Regions from separate parts of the Parafilimonas sp. genome, predicted to be linked through region 1. Evidence: riboswitches for the same ligand, from Rfam matches in the RefSeq annotation. Region 1 holds a riboswitch; the other holds the start of a gene.
What was found. Region 1 has a riboswitch for fluoride ahead of crcB (fluoride efflux transporter CrcB). Riboswitches for the same ligand answer to the same signal wherever they lie in the genome.

Region 1 (4,406 bases):
TTGAAGAAAACCTGTACGATCTCTGCGCTTCCGTTCAATATACCATCATCCATATTTTAATGAAAAAACTGAAGAAGGCAACGGAACAAACCGGCATAAAACAGGTCTGTATTGCCGGCGGCGTTAGTGCTAACAGCGGCCTGCGCATTGCACTTAAAGAATATGGTATAAAATATAACTGGCAAACTTTTATTCCTGCTTTTGAATATTGTACCGATAACGCCGCTATGATTGCCATCACGGCTTATTATAAATATCTCGCCGGCGATTTTGCCGGATTGAGTATAAGCCCTACGGCAAGGGCCGAATGGTAAGAACTTGCGGATGAAGCCATAATTAACAGCACCGCGATCTGTGTTAACTGTTAAACAACAAACCGCCTATCTTTTCCCTTGTAACAAAATACTACATTTGCGCCCCAAAAAGATTCGCAAACAGCACAAATGAGCAACGAGAAAGAAATAAGCCGCAGGAGAACATTTGCTATTATATCGCATCCCGATGCCGGTAAAACCACATTAACCGAAAAGTTCTTGTTGTTTGGCGGCGCTATTCAAACAGCGGGCGCTGTAAAAAGCAATAAAATTAAAAAGCATGCCACGAGTGATTTTATGGAAATTGAAAGGCAGCGTGGTATTTCGGTGGCTACCAGTGTAATGACGTTTGAGTATAAAGATTTTCTCATTAATCTTTTAGATACACCCGGCCACAAAGATTTTGCGGAAGATACCTACCGTACATTAACAGCCGTTGACAGTGTAGTGCTGGTGGTTGACAGTGTGAATGGCGTGGAAGAACAAACCCGCCGCCTGATGGAAGTTTGCCGCATGCGCAAAACGCCGGTGATTGTTTTTATTAATAAGATGGACCGCGATGGTAAAAACCGTTTTGACCTCCTGGAGGAAATTGAAAAAGAACTGAAGATACAATTGCATCCGATGACCTGGCCCATCAACAGCGGTAAAGATTTTAAAGGCGTATATAACCTTGATGCCAAAAGCCTGCTGCTGTTTACGGCTAATACAAAAGCCACAGAAGATGATAGTATTGTAATTGAAGACTTAAATGATGATTTTCTGAACGATAAAGTTGGCAACAATGATGCTAACATACTGCGTGAAGATGTGGAACTCATAGATGGCGTATATGGCAAATTGAATACGGAAGATTATTTATCAGGCAGCGTGGCGCCGGTTTTCTTTGGCAGTGCCATCAACAATTTTGGGGTAAAGGAATTGCTTGATACATTTATAAAAGTTGCACCGGAACCATTAGACCGCGAAACGAGTAAGCGCATTGTAAAAGTGGATGAGCCAAAGCTCAGTGGTTTTATTTTTAAAATTCACGCCAATCTCGATCCAAGACACAGGGACAGGATTGCTTTTATGCGTGTGTGCAGCGGTAAGTTTGAACGCAACAAATATTATCATCATGTGCGGTTAGATAAGGATTTCCGTTTCAGCAATCCTTATTCTTTTATGGCACGCAGCAAGGATATTATTGAAGACGCTTATCCCGGCGATGTAATTGGTTTGTTCGATACCGGCAATTTTAAAATAGGCGATACGCTTACCGAAGGCGAAGATTTTTATTTTACCGGCATACCTTCTTTTTCACCGGAAATTTTTAAAGAACTCGTGAATAAAGACCCGATGAAAACAAAGCAATTGGAAAAAGGCATAACGCAGTTAACAGATGAAGGTGTGGCCCAGTTGTTCACACAGTTTGGCGGCAATAAAAAAATTATTGGTTGTGTGGGCGAACTGCAGTTTGAGGTAATTCAGTACCGCTTATTGAATGAGTACGGCGCAGCCTGCGAGTTTAGGGTTTTACCGTTTTACAAGGCTTGCTGGCTTACGAGCAATAACCAGAAAAAGCTGGATGAATTTCTTCGTTTTAAACAGCAAAACAGCGCGGAAGATAAAGATGGCAACCCAGTTTACCTTGCCCAGAGTGAATGGTTTTTAAATACAGAGATTACAAACAACCCTGATATTGTATTTCATTTTACAAGCGAGATACATAAATCAGCATAACTTATTTATCCTTCTTTCTTTGTACACGGGGTTTATAATAAAGCACACTGGCTTTTTCAATTGTCATTAAACCTCCGCAACCTGTTTGCTCAAGCATTTGCCCTGCCGTTTCTGCAAATGCATTTATTTTATCTTCAACATCTATTATTTCTATAACAATAGGAAGGTCCTGCGATATTTCTATAAGCTTGGCAGTATGCACCAATGAAGAAGCGCCAAAAGACATAATACCACGCAAAACAGTGCAGCCTGCAACCTGCTGCTTTTTTGCTTCAAATAAAATGGCTTCATACAATGGCTGGTGGCCAAGTTTATCTGCTTCGCCAATAAACAGGCGCAGCAGCTTTGAATCGTGCCCCGGTTCCATAATCAGAATATTAATTTAATGAATAAAATACCGGCATGAACAGCGCCAAACCCAATGATCACACTAAGTGATACATACAATAAAGCATAAAGGAATTCGCCGTCGAGCGCCATACTTACGTTTTCGTAAGCAAAGGAAGAAAATGTTGTAAACCCGCCGCAAATACCGGTAGCGAGAAAAAGCCGCATTTCCGGTGAAAGCAGGTTGCCCTTATCGGATAACGCATACACAAGGCCAATGACAAAACAACCAATAATATTTACGATTAATGTGCCAAGCGGAATAGAAGAAGGATAATTATTTTGCACATATTGCTGAAGTAAATACCTGCAGATACCGCCTATAAAACCACCTATTCCTATAAACAATAAATTCCTGAACATAGCAACAAAATTATTAAACTACGAACAGGAGTCATCAGCTTTTTACGGCGGTTAATGGCGAACCCCATCGCCGGTGCAAATATATAGTTGAATACAGAAACGCATTTAAAACTTTTAGTTGTATAATAAGTTATATTGCAAACAGGTTAAACCGCAACCGCTGCTGATTAAACTATCAACTGCTGCAGCGTGCAACGCAACCGTGCTTTATAGGAATACAACAGCTCATCACACATAAATAAAAAATAAGCAAAGCTTATGAGATGCTTTTATTGCATCATGAAAACACCAAAAAGCATGTTGCCCGGCAATTGAAATAATAAAACTATACGAATGAAAATACGCGAAATAAAAATTTTAAGGGGCCCGAATTACTGGAGCATACGCCGTCCAAAGCTCATTCAAATGACGCTTGACCTTGAAGAAATGGAGCAACGCCCAACCAATACAATTGATGGTTTCCCTGAGCGTTTGCAAACGCTTATGCCAAGCCTGTATGAACACCGTTGCAGCGAGGGTAAACCCGGCGGGTTTTTTATCCGCGTAAAGGACGGTACGTGGATGGGCCATGTGATTGAACACATTGCATTGGAGCTGCAAACGCTGGCCGGCATGGATTGCGGCTTTGGCCGCACACGCGGCACAGGCAAAGAAGGTGAATACTTTGTTGTGTTTGATTATATGGAAGAAGATGCCGGGGTTTATACGGCAAAAGCTGCTGTGCGCATTGCAGAAGCATTGATTGATGCACAACCGTATAACCTTGATGAGGATATTCAGCGGCTGCGTGAAATAAGGGAAGATACAAGGCTGGGCCCTTCAACCGGCAGCATTGTTGAAGAAGCTGTAAAGCGCGATATTCCTTTTATACGGCTGAATAAACAAAGCCTCGTGCAGTTAGGTTATGGTGTACATCAAAAACGCATAAGGGCAACCATTGCAAGCACCACATCCACCATCGCAGTGGATATTGCAGGTGATAAAGAAGAAACGAAAAATTTACTCGATGCAGCACAAATACCTGTGCCAAAAGGTACGGTTATACGTAGTGAAGAAGGTTTAAAAGATGCGGTGGAACGGTATGGTTACCCGTTGGTAATAAAGCCTATTGATGGCAATCATGGCAAAGGCAATACCACTAACATCACAACTTATGAACAGGCGCTGAAAGCATTTGAAGCAGCCAAACAATACAGCCGCAGCGTTATTGTTGAAAAGTTTATTACCGGCTTTGATTTCCGTGTGCTGGTCATCAACTATAAATTTATATGCGCTGCATTAAGAACGCCGGCAAGCGTTATAGGCGATGGCGAGCATACGATTCAATGGCTGATTGATGAAACCAATAAAGACCCCCGCCGCGGTTATGGCCATGAAAAAGTTTTAACGCAAATAACCATCGATCAGTTCACGCAAAAAATGCTGGATGAAAAAGGCTATACATTAGAAACAATCCCGTCAAAAAAAGAACTGGTATTATTAAAGCCAACCGCCAATCTTTCAACAGGCGGCACATCAACCGATGTTACGGATGAAGTACATCCGGTAAATATTTTTATGGCCGAACGTATTGCCCGTATCATCGGCCTTGATATTTGCGGCATTGATATAATGGCGCCT
Region 2 (4,406 bases), on a different contig from region 1:
ACGTATTCTGCAACTGAGCCGGTCAATATTTTTCCTATGGCTGTACGTCCGTGGGTTCCCATAACAATCAGGTCTGCCTCCCATTCTTTAGAAATGTTGATGATTTCCTGTTCCGGAAACCCCTCCGGTGTAAAACGCTCTATACGGTCAACCCCATTATATAAACGAATAAATTGCTCGATTGTTTTCTCTGCTTCGTTTAATAAAACAGTTCCGCTTTGCTGGGGTGTAATGCCTAAGTCTGCATTAATCACCTCTTTTGATTTATCTACCACATACAATAATCCAATGGTAGCCCTCAAAGCATGTGCCAACGCAAAACCTGCCTTTGCTGCTTTCATTGAATGGGCGCTATTATCAATGGCTATCAGTATTTTTTTATAGTGTGCTTCCATAACTTTGCTATTAATTTATTTAACAATAGTAATTCCTCCCATCGTAGCGAATAATCCTGCAATTACACTTAGCAGTATGTACAGAATAAAGTAGGTATAATTGCCCTGCCTGAACAAGCTGATACCTTCATACGAAAAGCTGGAGAAAGTTGTATATCCGCCGCATAAGCCCGTTATAAGAAACATCCTCCATTCCAGAGTTAACGTAGCATATTTATTAGCGAAGCCGTATAATAGCCCAATAACAAAGCAACCGGTAATATTGACCAGGAAAGTACCTGCCGGAAAAGTAATGTTGACCAGTTTACTTACTCCAAGCTGCACCAGATACCGGAATACGCTACCGATACCTCCGCCGAGCCATATCATTAGTATTGCTTTCATGTTCCATTTATTCGACATCCCAAAATTCAACCTCTTTAAAGATCACTACTTTTTCACGTAGTAAATCCTGGTGCTTCAGGAAAAATGCTTCCAGCTTTTCCCTTTTGTCCACCAGTTCCACGCACATTGCCAATTTTGAATTATCGCCTTCCACGCTAAAAGTAATTACTTTCCCATCAGTGGTAAAACTGGTATGGGTGCTGTGCGCAGCAGCGTTGATGATACCTTCTTTTCTTGCATCCTGGATCAAGTGCATGTAGGTGGATTTTGGAAACAGTTTACGGAACAGGCTTCTTGTACCGTGCTGTACCTTATGCGCCGGTGCTATGTAAATCTCCAGCTTGCCTAACGAATGGTGTTTGACTTTCTTTACCATAATTTTCTGTTTTTGATACGTTTTTGTCTTACCTCATGTAAGGTTTCATTAGTATGATGATTCAATTTGGTTACTTTGGAAACGCCGATTCTCTGAGCGTGGTAAATGCCTGAATGCCCGCTGAAATAGTAAGCGGTAAAACAAGCTACCGCATAATAGAGCGCATTGTCTGCACCGAATAGTTCTACGCCCATTATGGTGCAGGCAATAGGGGTGTTGGTAGCTCCCGCAAACACCGCTATAAATCCAAGTCCTGCCATCAGGTCAACTGGTGCGCCGGTTAATGTAGCAATGGTATTTCCCAATGCAGCACCAATAAAAAATAACGGCGTTACTTCGCCACCCTTAAAGCCTGTTCCAAGCGTAATAGCGGTAAACAGCAATTTCCATAGCCAGCTATAATAAGTAGCGCCACCCGGAGTAAAGCAGGTAGTAATAGAAACGGCGTTCGGATCAGGATTTTTTACACCGAGGCTAAGGTAATCCTGTGTTCCCAACAAGTAAGTAAATACTATAATGGCAAGTCCGCCTGCTGCCGGAATAAGCCACTTTATTTTAATCCACCTGTTACTGTAATTTTTGATGGTATGAGAGAGTTCGGCAAACATATATCCTGCCAGACCAAACGCAACACCGGCTATTATTGCCTTGATTAATAACAGGAAGTCAAAATGGAAATAACGGAAGAAAATGATACCCTTGTCTGTGAAATTGATTTGATAATGGGTATGATGAATACCCCAGGCGGAACAAACAATGTCTGCCAGCACACTGGCAATAAAACAGGGCATCAGGGCATCGTGCTTGATCCTGCCCAGCGCCAGCACTTCTAAGGCAAAAATAGCGCCTGTAATGGGTGTCCCGAACACCGCGCCAAATCCTGCGGCAATACCCGTCATCAGCAGTGTTTTTACATCTTCCTGCGAGAGTTTGAGCCTTTTAGCAAAAAACTGGGCTAAACTACCACCAATCTGAACTGCCGTGCCCTCCCTGCCAGCAGAGCCGCCGAACAGGTGTGTAATAACGGTGGTAAGCAATACCAAAGGAGCCATCCTGAACGGTACGCCGCCGCCCGGATCATGTATCTCATCCATAATGAGATTATTGCCGCCTTCGGCATTTTTGCCTGAAATTTTATACAGGAAGTAAATCAATATCCCTGCAAGCGGTAAAAGAAACAGCAGCCAGGGATGAGCAAAGCGGAAGTTCATGGCTTTGTCGAGCAGCCATAAAAAGAGTGCAACGAGGGAGCCTACCGTTAAAGAAACAGGGAATACTAAACAGGTCCACTTAAAGAGATAAGAGACAATAAAAACGTGTTCAAAGGAGGTCTTTAGCCTTTTCATTCCTACAAATTATAAATTGAATATTAGATAAATCCAATAATTTGTAGGCGCCATTAGCTCAAAATAATGAGCGGTTCAAGTAGGAAGACACCATTTCCTATTGCAATAAGGATACAAAAATAATATTTTTTTGCAAAAAAATCCTATTTCACTTATATTTTGTCGAAGAAGCTAAAGATCTCGCTGCTATACTGATTTATCCCCCAACCGCATTTCGTTTATAAAACCTGATTTTTACGGCATCCAATAAAAAGCCAGCAACAATAACAAGCGTCAGAACGCCGAAAACCGAAACGGGTGTAACAGCTTTCATCAGAATACCATTAAGTGCGAGAATGGATGATACCACTATATTTCCCAATGTAACAACAATCACCAACCGGCTTGGAAGAAAAGACCAAAAATGTTCCCTTACCCGTGTAATGTATATTGTTGCCTGTGCTGAATAAATGAGGTACAGAAACATCAACGTTTGAATTTGCGGAAATGGAAATTTCAATACTTTAAGTGTTACCCAAAGAATGACAAATGCAAGCGCCAGCCAACCCGCAGCCAGGATACCGGAAAGTTTGGAAATGGACTTTACATCCCATTGTTCCAATGTTGGCGAAACCCATGCACGGTCTGTTCCGAGTGTAATGGTAACAAGGTCATTGAACACAACTATCAGCACAATTAGGCTTAACGGAACAACAAAATCTCCAGTTGCTATATAGCCGATTGTCAGCAGCACTGCAAGCTCTATGGTTCTTGTAATCTTTGTAATCGTCCATGTCATCATCCTGCGGTACACACGCCGCCCGCCGTGGATTATTTTCACAATGTCCTGAAGTCCGGGATTGGTCAGCACCACTTTTGCAGAGGCTTTAGCAACATCGGTGGCGGAACTAACGGCAATGCCAACTTCTGCCTGTTTAAGTGCAGGTGCATCATTAATACCATCTCCTGTCATACCCACAGTTAAGTTCAACTTTTGAAGGGCTTGTATGATCTGGTATTTTTCTTCGGGATAAACGTTGGCGATACCATCATAGTTAAGAGGCGCTTGCAGTGCAGCGGATAAATTATCAATGCGCTCTCCCAGATTTAATTTTCGAGCGATAACCTTTGCCGTTGCAGGTGTATCGCCGGTAACCATTAATAGCCGGATACCTAAGTCTTTAATGGCTTGCACCAATGTTGCAGCATCGTCCCTGGGCAAATCAGCAAGCGTTAATAAACCACGTACTGTAATATTTCCTTCCGCTCCAACGGCAACAGCCAAAACCCTCCCGCCATTTGCTGCCATCTCTGCAACCTTGTCTTTGAACAGTGGTGCGGAAGCCGCATACGCTTCCATAACAAACGGAGAGCCGAGTATTATCTTTTGTACCTGACCGTTTTGCCGTATGTATGCTTCGGAACATTTTTTAATTGGGTTAAAAGGGTTGTACTGTTCCCGTACAAATGGGTCAAGGGAACGCTTTTTCAGTTCCTGCAAAATGGCAATGTCAATAGGATTTTGTGAAGAAGCATCGCAAGCTGAGGCTGCATAAGCCAGCAGTTCATTTTCACTATTACCCGAAAGGGAAAAGATAGAAGCAATTATAGGTTTGTTTTGTGTCAGTGTGCCGGTTTTATCTATACAAAGTACCTGCATTGTTGCAGCTTCCTGGATGGCAGTCAAACCGGTAACCAAAACACCTTCTTTTGCCAATACACGGGCTTCAACGGCATTAGCGACAGTAAAACTTGCAGGCATTGCGACAGGTACTGTAGCAATTACCAATACGACAAGAAATGGCAAAAGTGGAAGTATGGCATAACCGTTAAAAAGAGCAGCAGCCAAAAGCATAGCAGCGAGAATTACATCAACAATTGCCAAATAACGCACTACCGTAAACAAAAGCTGTTGAAGATGACCGG

Region 2: another riboswitch for fluoride. It lies ahead of ACTHN6_RS18430 (voltage-gated chloride channel family protein); the one in region 1 lies ahead of crcB (fluoride efflux transporter CrcB).

The regions. Positions count from the first base shown of each region.
Region 1 is NZ_JBQCIT010000049.1:3,784-8,189, forward strand. Features, by position in the region: gene tsaD (tRNA (adenosine(37)-N6)-threonylcarbamoyltransferase complex transferase subunit TsaD) at 1-314, shown strand, start outside; gene ACTHN6_RS17465 (peptide chain release factor 3) at 444-2,036, shown strand; gene ACTHN6_RS17470 (DUF190 domain-containing protein) at 2,038-2,403, opposite strand; gene crcB (fluoride efflux transporter CrcB) at 2,406-2,786, opposite strand; fluoride riboswitch at 2,805-2,867, opposite strand; gene cphA (cyanophycin synthetase) at 3,120-4,406, shown strand, end outside.
Region 2 is NZ_JBQCIT010000051.1:101,450-105,855, forward strand. Features, by position in the region: gene ACTHN6_RS18415 (universal stress protein) at 1-395, opposite strand, end outside; gene crcB (fluoride efflux transporter CrcB) at 411-779, opposite strand; gene ACTHN6_RS18425 (DUF190 domain-containing protein) at 787-1,155, opposite strand; gene ACTHN6_RS18430 (voltage-gated chloride channel family protein) at 1,149-2,501, opposite strand; fluoride riboswitch at 2,539-2,608, opposite strand; gene ACTHN6_RS18435 (HAD-IC family P-type ATPase) at 2,698-4,406, opposite strand, start outside.